Regions from separate parts of the Bacillus sp. JK74 genome, predicted to be linked through region 2. Evidence: riboswitches for the same ligand, from Rfam matches in the RefSeq annotation. Region 2 holds a riboswitch; each other region holds the start of a gene.

Region 1 (3,106 bases), 660 kb from region 2:
CCTTCTGGAGTGCCGGTTCGACCCCGGCCACCGGTATACAAAGGCTTCTACATATTGTAGAAGCCTTTTTTGTTGTATGAAAATATCCTCCAAGGCTTGTGAAAACATGATACCTGCAGCAGGAGGAGCTGGATTCGGCGCACCGTGCTTATATTAAGGAAACACCGATTCGGCCGTGGAGTTTAATCTTTCCGATCGGCTGCTTTTGCTATTAACACTGTTTCTCAGCTGGTGGGGCGGCCATTCAAAAGCGATATGCTTGAGGTCATGTTAATCGCATTATTGGCAGCGGTTATTGCAGCATTAGCTCTTTTTATGTTTCAGCGCTTTCCTGCAGGCGAGCTTGTTACCCATTTTATTAAGGGCGGAAACGAATTGGTCAACGTTATTATTATGTTATCGCTGATTTGAGCCGTAACAGCAGTAGCTGAAAATCTGGGATTCTCGAAATATGTTACTTCTCATTTAACATCATGGATCCCTCATATGTTTATTGCGCCGTCTCTTTTTATACTGGGGGCTGTTATATCCTATTTTATCGGGTCATCCTGGGGGACTTGGGACGCTGGCGGTTCAGTTACATACCAGCTTATTATTAGCGATCGGGGCCGTGTTTGTGAGCGGAACATTTGGTTTGCTTCTCCCCTCAGTGATAATACGGTGTTGGGGATCAATGTTGTGAAGTATGCCCGTTCGAAGCTTGTTCCGGCGATTATCGCCGCGGGGATCTCCGTTATGTTATACGGTGCGTATTTCAGATAATAAATACTTTTTGAAGGCGTTATCCGAAATTGGGATAACGCCTTTTTAATGAGCTGTTATACTTGAGAAAAAAGAGGTGATGACATTGAAGCAGATTATTACAATGGGCGGCGGGGGGTTTTCCATGGAGCCGGATCATCTTGTGCTGGATCAGTATATTTTAGAGCAGTCGGCGCGGTCAAAGCCGAAAGTTTGTTTTTTGCCGACGGCAAGCGGAGATTCGGAGAATTATATCGGCAGGTTTTATCAGGCCTTTCAAAAGCTGCGGTGTGAGCCGGATCACTTGTCGCTGTTTAAACCGCCGGGTTCTGATCTCAGATCCTTTCTCATGAAGAAAGATATTATATATGTCGGCGGCGGAAATACGCGCAATATGCTTGTCTTATGGAAAGAGTGGGGGCTTGACCTTATTCTTCGTGAGGCTTGGGAAAACGGCATCATCTTGGCGGGTCTCAGCGCCGGAGCGGTTTGCTGGTACGAAGAAGGGGTGACGGATTCAGCGGGGGATTTGCGAGAGTTAAGAGCTTTAGGATTTTTGCCGGGCAGCTTTTGTCCGCACTATGACGGAGAAGCGGAGCGCCGGCCGGTGTATCACCGCCTGATTTCCGAAAAGAAACTCAGGGAGGGCTATGCCGCTGATGACGGCGCTGCGCTTCATTATAAAGACGGTCAGCTGTTCCGCGCTGTCTCTTCCCGGGAAACCGCAAAGGGTTATCGGGTTTTTAATACCGAAGAAGGCGTTCGGGAAACAGAGCTTATGACCGTCTCGTTATCTGAATTTTGATAATATGCTTTTTTTTGTACACAACTTATGTTACGATGAGAGCGAAATCAATAGTTACTGGGGGTGCCCGTCTGAGCGGGCTGAGAGAGAAGCGGCGGCTTCTTAACCCTTTGGACCTGATCTGGTTCGTACCAGCGTGGGGAAGTAAAGGTTTTATTATTGTTGATGAAAACAATAATAGTTTCTTTCTGACTGCAAAACCGGGTTCTTCTTTGAACCCGGTTTTTTTGTGCTGGTGCTGAGCTTGGTTCTGTTATTCAAATGATAAAGGAGAGATTTGTATGCAAAATCAATCAGTACAGCAAGCGAACATTTCCATTATGTCGAGCTTTTCCGGCAGTAAAAAGGTTTATGCAGAAGGTTCTTCGCCCGACATACGAGTGCCGATGCGGGAAATCAGCCTTAGTCCGACAACGGGGGCGTTCGGGGAAGAGGAGAATGCGCCGGTCCGTGTTTATGATACGAGCGGACCGTATACAGACCCGGATGTACAGATTGATATTCATGAAGGTCTGGGGGCGCTCCGCACAAAGTGGATTACCGGGCGCGGAGATGTAGAAGAATATAACGGCCGGACCGTGAGACCTGAAGACAACGGCTATAAAAAAGAGGGCCGTGCCGCCGAATACCCCGGCCTGCAGCGGAAACCGCTTCGGGCCAAGCCGGGGAAAAATGTAACACAATTGCATTATGCGAGAAAAGGCATCATTACGCCGGAAATGGAGTTTATCGCAATTCGCGAGCATGTGTCTCCCGAATTTGTCAGAGACGAGGTAGCCAGCGGCCGGGCGATTATTCCTTCTAACGTCAACCACCCGGAAAGCGAGCCGATGATTATCGGCCGGAATTTTCATGTGAAAATTAATGCCAATATCGGCAACTCGGCTGTTACATCTTCTATCGAAGAAGAAGTCGAAAAAATGACGTGGGCGATTCGCTGGGGCGCCGATACGATGATGGACTTATCCACGGGAAAAGACATTCATACGACGCGTGAATGGATTATCCGCAACTGCCCCGTGCCTGTGGGGACGGTGCCGATTTATCAGGCGCTTGAAAAAGTTAATGGCATTGCCGAGGATTTAACGTGGGACATTTATCGTGACACATTGATTGAGCAGGCGGAGCAGGGCGTGGATTATTTCACCATCCATGCCGGCGTATTGCTTCGTTACGTCCCGTTAACGGCTAAACGCACGACGGGAATCGTATCCCGCGGCGGGGCAATTATGGCGCAATGGTGCCTGGCTCATCATCAGGAAAGCTTTCTGTACACGCATTTTGAAGAAATTTGTGAAATCATGAAGACCTATGATATCGCTTTTTCACTTGGTGACGGGCTTCGTCCCGGTTCGATTGCGGATGCCAATGATGAAGCGCAGTTTGCGGAATTGGAGACTCTCGGAGAATTGACGGAGATTGCGTGGAAGCACGATGTGCAAGTGATGATCGAAGGGCCGGGTCATGTGCCGATGCATAAAATTAAGGAAAACATGGACAAACAGCTGGAAATTTGTAAAGAGGCGCCTTTTTACACGCTCGGCCCATTAACGACGGATA
Region 2 (3,106 bases):
TTTCCGCTGCCGCCTAAAATAATCGCCTGAATTTTTCCCGTTGTCACGTTAATATCAATATCCCCGATGCTTCCGAGTTTTTTTCCGTTCGACACGTTTACCACATCTTTTATTTGAAATTCAGATATGCTGATCATCCGTATCACGCCCTTTGCCCGTTCTTTTTCCTATTATATGAACGGCCGGGCTGAACCTTGTCACATCGGGCAATCTTTTTTGCGGCTGCACCAGTCGAGAATAAATCTCAGCATGATTTTCGTATAGTCCATAAGCTCATCAACGGACACTTCCTCGTTTACGGAGTGGGCGTTTTTTAAATCGCCGGGGCCGTATATGACGCTCGGAATCCCGGCCTGATAAAGCCATCCTCCGTCTGTTACGGTTTGGGAAACATCAATGACGGGCTCCTGTTTTTTGACGGCAGAGTGTGATGCAGCCAAGACAGAAACTGCCGGATGATCCGGATCGATTTCCAGCGCCGGGAACACCTCTCCTCTGTCTTCAATCATCGAAGATCCGCCCCATTTGAACACCGGCCTGTTTTCTTTGAGCCACAGATCACTGTCAGCGACACGATTAATATAGTCTTCGATTTCTGCGGCTGCTTGTTCGTGCGTTTCGTTCGGATAAAAGTGGACGGTGATCCATAACCGGCATTCATCGGCGACAAACGCTGCGTGTCTTCCGCCTTCAATGACGGCGGGGTTGATCGTATTGGTGCCGGGCGCAATGCCGGGATAGCTTTTCGTTACCGCCCAGTGACGCTCCAGCTCTCCCAAGGCAGTGATGATTTTCGCCATTTTTTCGATGGCGCTCGCTCCGAATGTGCCTCCGCCCGCATGAATCATATTGCGCCTCATGCCGTCATGAAATGTTTGTTTGCTTTTCAATTCTATCCAGCCGGTGATGACACCGCCCTGCCCTTGAATATGCAGGCTGCTCGTATCCGCGACAACCGCAAAATCCGCGTGATAGCCGCGTTTGCAGCATTCCAGCGTCCCCGCCTCGCCGACTTCTTCTCCGATTACAGACTGTACAATGAGGTCGCCCGGAAGCTTAATGCCGGCATCATGGATCAGCTTCAGAGAGAAAAGAACACACGCCAAACCCCCTTTCATATCAGCGGCGCCCCTTCCGATCAGCATGCCGTCTTTTACGAGCGGCTGAAACGGGTTAGAGTTCCAGTCTTCGCCCCCGGCTTCTGCCACATCAATGTGTCCGTTTAAAATCAGGCTTTGATGCCTGCTTGAATCTGTCCCTTTTAAAACACCGACTACATTCGGATCTTCCGGATACACATCCCACATATCGACCGAGCAGCCCGTTTCTTTTAAAAAGCCGGCCACCCACTTTTGGGCTTCTGTTGTATTTCTTGCAGGCGGGGCCGGAGTGGGAAAGGCGATCAACCTTTCAGCAATATGTATGAAGTCGTGCCTCCGTTTCTCCGCCTGGTGTAACAGCATATCAATCTGATGCATTGGAAATCTCCCCTTTTGCTGTATCAAAAAACCCGTTTCATTCATGAAATGAAACGGGTAAAAAACGGATCTTCCTCCGCTTTTTTTCACCGCTTCCCTCCGCCGGCATGATCCGGATCAGGTCCGTTAAGGGTTGAGACCAACGTCTCTCTCAGCTGCATGTCAGCAGCACCCCCAGGGTGAATTGATGTTATTTGACGGATGATGCCTCTTTTGCACGTGTTAAAAACGGGCGGCCATTGTTCCATAAGACATTGACAGGCATATCGAAAAACGCTGTAAGCCGCTCGTCAGAAAGCATGTCCCTGATTTTCCCGGAGGCGAACACCTCGCCTTGTTTTAAAAGCAGCGCCTGATCAAATACCGGCAGAATTTCTTCAGCGTGATGGGTGACATAAAGGATGGACGGCGCATTTTCTTTTTCGGCGATCGACGTAATCGTGTCCAGCAGCTGCTCCCTTGCCATAAAATCAAGACCCGTCACGGGCTCATCCAAAATCAGCAGTTTGGGATCAGCCATAAGCGCCCGCGCAATCAGCGCTCTTTGCCTTTCCCCCTGAGATAACGTTTCATACCGTCTGTCCGCGAAACTAATGGCGCCTAAATCCTTCAGAAGACCGATCGCTTTTTCCCTTACCTGCTCACTCGGAGTTTCGTACAGCCCGATTGAGGCGTACGCGCCGCTGAGGGCGATTTCAAAAGCAGAATCCGCGGCATATAATTTGTGCTGAAGACCTGCCGAAACAAGGCCGATTTTCCTTCTGAGCCTGTCACCGAGCTCTGTTTTGCCGAATTGATGGCCGAGCACCTGCATCTCTCCTGAAGTGGGAAAGTAATAAGAGCATAACATATTCAGCAAGGCTGTTTTTCCGGCTCCGTTTAATCCGTACAGCACCCAATTTTCGTTTTTCTCGACGCGCCAGTTAATATCTTTCAAAATCCATTTCCCGTTTCTTTTTAATGACACACTGTCCAGCTGTAAAATCATTGCAGTTTCCCCCGTTTACTTTATTTAAATTTTCTAAAAACTTTTACACATTAGAATACATCACTTTTTTGCAAACGTAAACCATCGCATGAAAAAAGCCTTTAAACAAGGTTTAAAGGCTTTTTCCGTTATTGATGGATATTCTTATTCATTTGTTTAATGGCTGCCTTTTCAAGCCTTGAGACCTGAGCTTGGGATATCCCGATTTCTTCAGCGACCTCCATTTGGGTTTTCCCTTGGAAAAAGCGCTTTCGCAAAATCATTTTTTCCCGTTCGTTCAGTCTTCTCATGCCTTCTTTCAGAGCCAGCTCCTCAATCCATTGTGTATCCTTGTTGCGCTCATCGCTGATCTGGTCCATCACGTAGATCGGATCGCCGCCGTCATTATAAATCGGCTCAAACAGTGAAACCGGATCCTGAATGGCGTCAAGGGCAAACACAATTTCTTCATGGGGCACTTCAAGAACTTTGGCGATTTCCTCTGCTGTCGGCTCCCTGCTTGTCTCACTGATTAACCGCTCTCTTACTTGAAGCGCTTTATATGCGATATCGCGAAGCGACCTCGAGACGCGGATCGGATTGTTATCCCGCAAATATCTGCGGATTTCTCCGATGATCATCGGTACAGCGTATGTTGAAA
Region 3 (3,106 bases), on a different contig from region 2:
AGTTAGCCGTGGCTTTCTGGTTAGGTACCGTCAAGGTGCCGCCCTATTTGAACGGCACTTGTTCTTCCCTAACAACAGAGCTTTACAATCCGAAAACCTTCATCACTCACGCGGCGTTGCTCCGTCAGACTTTCGTCCATTGCGGAAGATTCCCTACTGCTGCCTCCCGTAGGAGTCTGGGCCGTGTCTCAGTCCCAGTGTGGCCGATCACCCTCTCAGGTCGGCTACGCATCGTCGCCTTGGTGAGCCGTTACCTCACCAACTAGCTAATGCGCCGCGGGTCCATCTGTAAGTGGTAGCCGAAGCCACCTTTTATATCTGAACCATGCGGTTCAAACAACCATCCGGTATTAGCCCCGGTTTCCCGGAGTTATCCCAGTCTTACAGGCAGGTTACCCACGTGTTACTCACCCGTCCGCCGCTAACATCAGGGAGCAAGCTCCCATCTGTCCGCTCGACTTGCATGTATTAGGCACGCCGCCAGCGTTCGTCCTGAGCCAGGATCAAACTCTCCGATAAAGTAGTTTGACTGACTACGCACATCGCTGTGCGATTTATTTAAAACTTTGAATTAACAGGTACGTTTTGTCTTGTTTAGTTTTCAAAGATCATTACCGCTTGTTGAAGCAGCTTTATTATCTTACCACTCAGCTTCTTTTATGTCAACAACTTTTTTTAAGTTGTTTCCGAAGCATTTCGTTGTTGTCTGCTGTTCATCAGCGACGTTTAATAATATAACACCCTTTTGAAAATATGACAATAGTTTTTTTAAAAAATCATTAATTATTTTCTTTCATACCTTATTTCAGTTTCTCTTCTATAGAAAGATAAGCTGTCTTGTGGTTTGGCCTATTTTCTTGTATAGTAAGATTGAACTAAATACTTGATGACCACAAGGGGAGCATTAAAGCTGAGAGTGAACGTTTTGTTCTGACCCTTTGAACCTGTTAGTTAACGCTGGCGTAGGGATGTGGCAAAGCCAAATGATTTGCAGTTTATGTAAGCAGCGCGCGGACCTTTTCCCATCCTTCCCCGCGCTGCTTTTTTGTTTATCCTTGATACGGTTGTCTGACCAGGGGGAAAACTATGAATCATTCAACACAGCTTGTGCGCTTAATTGAAATTGCGATTATGACCGGGGCGGCTGTCATTCTTGACATTGTCTCAGGTATGTTTCTCCGGATGCCCCAAGGCGGTTCGGTCTCTATTATGATGATTCCGATTTTTTTGATTTCATTCCGCTGGGGAGTGAAGGCCGGGCTTACGACAGGCTTTTTAACAGGGATTGTCCAGATCGCCATCGGCAATTTGTTTTTGCAGCACCCGGTGCAGCTATTTCTCGATTACATCGCGGCATTTGCAGTTCTCGGTTTCAGCGGCTTGTTTGCTTCCGGTGTACGAGCATCGGCATTGAATAAAAAAAGAGGCGCTTTAACGATGTATGTTATAGGCGGTGTTTTCATCGGCAGTGCACTGCGCTATGCGGCGCATGTGGTCTCCGGAGCTGTCTTTTTCGGAAGCTATGCTCCGAAGGGTACGCCGGTCTGGATTTATTCATCCGTCTATAACGCGACTTACATGATTCCTTCTTTTATCCTTTCAGCCATTGTCCTTATCTTATTATTCATGACTGCGCCGCGGCTTCTTGAAGCTAAGCGGACGAACTGAAACAGCAGGCGGTTTACGCCTGCTGTTTTTTTATTCCGGGCTGTGCCGTTCGTTAGAATCACTCAGTTCTTTTGTAAGTTCATTTATGCTTTGTTTTATGTTTCCTTTGCCTGAAAAATTCTCAATCAGCTCTTTTACATTGATTCCGGAAGATGCTTTTAAGCTTTCCTGGAGACCGGCCATTAAATTGGTTGCGTAGCCTGTGACTTTATTGGCTCCGCCGTTTTCACCGCTTCCTCCCGTATCCACGACGGTAATTTTATCAATGTTTGAAAGAGGCGCTGAGACTTGTTTTGCGTATTCAGGCAGCATTTTCACAATCATATCAAGGATTGCAGCCTGCCCGTATTTTTCGAATGCGTCGGCGATTTTTTCTTTAGCTTCCGCTTCTGCGAGACCTTTCAGGCGGATGACTTCCGCTTCGGTTTCTCCTCTCGCCTTTTCAGCCTCCGCTTTAGCAAGACCGTCAATTCTCACGCGTTCCGCTTCCGCCTTGGCCATCGCTTCGATGCTGTACTGCTCGGCATCCGCTTCGGCGAGCTGCTTCGCTTTTGCGGTTTCAAGATCATATGCCTGGTCGGCATTGGCTTTTGCTGTATCCTGCTCTCTTCTGTATTCCGCCATTTTCAGCTGATTGATTTTTTCCGCTTCAGCTATTTCCGTCGCCCGCTCCAGCTCTGATTTTTTTGCGTCTTTATCAGCGGCCGCGCGTTTAATCCTCGTCTCTTTATCCGCTTCTGCCGTGGCAATGTCCGCATCCCGCTTGACTTGGGCGATTCTCGGCTTACCTAATGATTCAAGATAGCCGTTTTTATCCCGGACGTCTTTAATCGTAAAAGAAACGATCATCAGCCCCATTTTAGCAAGATCCTGAGACGCGACCCGCTGGACTTCCTGAGAAAACTTTTCCCTGTTTTTATAAATCTCTTCAACGGTCATGGAGCCGAGGATGGAGCGCAGATGGCCTTCCAGCACCTCCCGCGCCTCCTGCTCACGGTCGTCCTTGGATTTCCCCAAAAATTGTTCAGCCGCTGTGGCGATTTCACCGATGGAGCCTCCGATTTTAATAATGGCGGTTCCGTCGGCCATTACCGGCACGCCTTGCTCTGTATAGACTTCAGGTGTAGAGACATCAAGTTTGCTTGACAGTAAACTGAGAGGTTCTGCCTGCTGGAATACGGGGAGCACGAACGTTCCCCCGCCCCGGACGATTTTCAGACGATTTCCGCCTTCATCAATGTGGACGTTCTTATTTCCCAAATAACTTCCGGTCACGATAAGGGCTTCATCCGGCCCCGCTGTCCGGTACTTCGTAATAAATACAGCAATAAGTGCGATAAGTAAAAAGAATACGATTCCGATAACAATGATAATCGGCATAGTCATAACAGTTCCCCCTTAGATATCAGATTGGTTCATGCGGCGTCACAAAAAGCAC
Region 4 (3,106 bases), 250 kb from region 2:
CCGGACGGTACGGAATCACCCAATCATACCCGTACAGCGGAACACCGAGAATCACTTTTCTTCTCGGCACCCTGCTGATGGCAAAATTGATCGTTTGCCTGACCTCTGTTAAAGGCGCCACGGGTCCCGGCTCACTGCCGGCGTGGTGCCAGTCGTACGCCATAATGAACATATAATCGACGACGGCTCCGATTCCGCCGTAATCATATCCCCTCAGCCACGGCACTGCATCACTTGTTTTCGCCGGAACCGATATCGTTAACGCGAGCTGATGCTCTGAAAGCCGGGTTTTTAACTGCCGGAGAAATCCTGTGAAGAGATCCCTGTCAGCTTCTCTGACCCGTTCAAAATCGATATTTACACCGCCGTATCCCTTTCTTACGGTTAAGGAGACGATATTGTTGACGAGATTCGTTCTTGCCGCCGGATTTTGCAGCACTTGATGGGCTAATTCCGGACTGAATCCCCCTTCTGTCAGATTCGTAATGACGGCAAGCGGGCGCACTCTGTTCTGCCATGTGGTTTCTATTGCGGTTCTGTCGTTTAAATCGTTCATGATATCTCCGTTCGGGCCGAAATGATATTCAAACAAAGAAATCGCCGAAGAATACGGCGCAAAATCATTAATGAGCTCTCTATCCGCTTCAGGCGTCCGAATGACATAAAATTGCAGGGTTCCCGCAAGATAGTTAGAGATATCAGGGATCTTCACTTTCATACCCGTCCGCAGCCGGTTCGGCGGAATATCCGGGTTTGCCTGCATCAGCTGCATCTGCGGCACATAAGCCTTACCTGCGATAACGGCATACGTATCATTCGGCTGAACCGTATATTCATTAATGGGGATTAAAAGCGCCTGTCCCGGCACGATATTCGTTTCCTCAAGCCCGTTGACGCTTCTGATGCTGTCAACAGGATATCCGTACTTTCTGCTGATGGAAAATAACGAGTCGCCAGACTGCACTGTATGAACAAACATAGATGTCCTCCGTTTCCTTTTGATCAAAAGGGGTCTTCTTATCTTTATGAATGATCCTCCGGTCCGATTCCAAACTCTGTTCGGAGAAAGGCTGTTTACAAATCAGACATGATCAACTATGATGATGTCATCATAAAAAACTGTATAGGAAACGCACTAGGGGTGCTGTTATCGGCTGAGATAAAACATGCGGCAGGCGTGTTTTGATCCCTTATAACCCGATCTGGATAATACCAGCGTGGGGAAGTGCAGATTGACCGGAGCGCAGGGTTTTTCCCCATGCGTTTTCGTTCTGCTGCTGCATATTCCCTCGGATATGCAGTTTTTTATTTTTCATTAAAAAACGGGGGAGGACACCGCAATATGAAACTTACGATCAATCGTCTTTCGTAAAATCAACTCTTTCATACAAACAACTATCCGATAAGAAAGCAGGAGATCACAATGAAAAATTGGAAAATGAGAGAAATTGTCGTCATGTCCGTCATCAGTGTTGTATTTGCTGTCATTTATTTAGTATCAACTCATGCAAGCAATATAGCGGCAGGATTTTTCGGCAGGATGAGTTATGAACCGATTTACGGTATCTGGTTTATCGTCTCGGTGATTGCCGCGTACATTATTCAAAAACCGGGAGCGGCTCTCGTTTCTGAAATCATCGCCGCGTTTGTGGAGTGCTTACTCGGAAATCCGTCAGGACCGATGGTGATTCTGATCGGGATCGCACAGGGAATCGGTGCGGAAGCGGTCTTTTTAGCGACACGCTGGGGGGTGTATACCCTGCCCGTGCTTCTTTTATCCGGTATGGGGTCTTCTGTGACAAGCTTCATTTATGACTTGTTCGTTTCCGGATACTCTGTTTTGAATCCGGGTTTATTAGCCGTCATGCTTCTCATCCGGCTGGTCTCAGGTGCGCTTCTTGCCGGCCTTCTCGGCAAAGCAATCAGTGATGCGCTGGCTTACACAGGAGTGCTGAACGGCATGGCGCTCGGAAAACAATTCAAGAAGAAAAAGAAACAGGTGAACCAAGATGCAGGCATCTGAACCCCTTCTATCCGCCGGCCGTCTTACCTTTTCTTATGATCAGGATGAAAAGCCGATTTTTCAAAACGTGTCCTTTCAGCTCCGCAAAGGAGAGCGGGCTTTATTGCTCGGGCCGAGCGGATGCGGCAAAAGCTCGCTCGCTCTCTGTTTAAACGGTCTGTACCCGGAAGCATGCGATGGGGTTCAATCGGGAACCGTTTCTTTATACGGAACACCTCTTTCACATCTGACAGAACCCGCCGCCAGATCCATCGGCGTCGTGTTTCAAGATCCGGACCAGCAGTTTTGCATGCTATCGGTTGAAGATGAAATCGCCTTCGGCCTGGAAAATTTGCAATATACAAAAGAAGATATGGACGCAATCATCGATGACGTTTTAGAAAAATTAGAGATCACTCATCTGAAAACGCGAACGATCGCTTCTCTGTCAGGCGGTTCAAAACAAAAAGTGGCGCTTGCCTGTATCATTGCGATGGAACCGAAACTCATTATTTTGGACGAACCGACGGCACAGCTTGATCCATATTCGGCACGTGAATTAGTGCGGCTGATCAAAGATCTTCAAGCAAAAAAAGGCTTCGGCCTTCTCGTTATCGAACATCAGCTTGATCACTGGGCGCCGTGGATGGATAGGACAATTGTCCTTGACGAAACGGGTCAGAAGGTGATGGACGGAGAGACGGACGTTATCTTTGAAACAAAGATTGAAGAGCTGATGCAGCTCGGCATTGCGATTCCGCGTGTAATCTCATTGCAGGAGCACGTCAGCATTCCTTTTACCTTGTGTAAAGAAAATTTGTTTCACGAACCTGTACCATCTCTGCCCCAACCCAGGCCCGTTGCGCTTTCAGCAGAAGACGCGCTGAACGTTCACGGGCTGTCATTCTCAAGAGGAGCTGACGTCATTTTTCAGGATGTGAGCTTTTCCGTAAAAAAAGGGTCAATCACCGCGATTGCCGGCCCTAACGGAACAGGAAAATCCACGCTCCTTTCTGCCGCGGCCAAGCTCATCCGTCCGCTGGGCGGAGACATCAAAATAGGCGGCAGACCGATTGATTCCTATTCTGAAAAAGAGCTGCGGCG

The links. Region 2 has a riboswitch for thiamine pyrophosphate ahead of ACWJJ5_RS06640 (acetylornithine deacetylase). Riboswitches for the same ligand answer to the same signal wherever they lie in the genome.
Region 1: another riboswitch for thiamine pyrophosphate. It lies ahead of thiC (phosphomethylpyrimidine synthase ThiC); the one in region 2 lies ahead of ACWJJ5_RS06640 (acetylornithine deacetylase).
Region 3: another riboswitch for thiamine pyrophosphate. It lies ahead of thiT (energy-coupled thiamine transporter ThiT); the one in region 2 lies ahead of ACWJJ5_RS06640 (acetylornithine deacetylase).
Region 4: another riboswitch for thiamine pyrophosphate. It lies ahead of ACWJJ5_RS07680 (ECF transporter S component); the one in region 2 lies ahead of ACWJJ5_RS06640 (acetylornithine deacetylase).

Annotation. Positions count from the first base shown of each region.
Region 1 covers NZ_JBSJQB010000002.1:1,082,241-1,085,346, reverse strand. The annotation lists tRNA gene ACWJJ5_RS09960 (tRNA-Leu) at 1-36, shown strand, start outside; gene ACWJJ5_RS09955 (hypothetical protein) at 436-762, shown strand; gene ACWJJ5_RS09950 (Type 1 glutamine amidotransferase-like domain-containing protein) at 848-1,546, shown strand; TPP riboswitch at 1,596-1,706, shown strand; gene thiC (phosphomethylpyrimidine synthase ThiC) at 1,828-3,106, shown strand, end outside.
Region 2 covers NZ_JBSJQB010000002.1:419,815-422,920, forward strand. The annotation lists gene ACWJJ5_RS06635 (YlmC/YmxH family sporulation protein) at 1-137, opposite strand, end outside; gene ACWJJ5_RS06640 (acetylornithine deacetylase) at 198-1,478, opposite strand; TPP riboswitch at 1,556-1,664, opposite strand; gene ACWJJ5_RS06645 (ABC transporter ATP-binding protein) at 1,669-2,466, opposite strand; gene sigG (RNA polymerase sporulation sigma factor SigG) at 2,595-3,106, opposite strand, start outside.
Region 3 covers NZ_JBSJQB010000001.1:454-3,559, forward strand. The annotation lists TPP riboswitch at 886-986, shown strand; gene thiT (energy-coupled thiamine transporter ThiT) at 1,087-1,668, shown strand; gene ACWJJ5_RS00010 (flotillin family protein) at 1,699-3,054, opposite strand; gene ACWJJ5_RS00015 (NfeD family protein) at 3,074-3,106, opposite strand, start outside.
Region 4 covers NZ_JBSJQB010000002.1:667,030-670,135, forward strand. The annotation lists gene ACWJJ5_RS07675 (glycoside hydrolase family 18 protein) at 1-979, opposite strand, end outside; TPP riboswitch at 1,128-1,241, shown strand; gene ACWJJ5_RS07680 (ECF transporter S component) at 1,424-2,023, shown strand; gene ACWJJ5_RS07685 (ABC transporter ATP-binding protein) at 2,010-3,106, shown strand, end outside.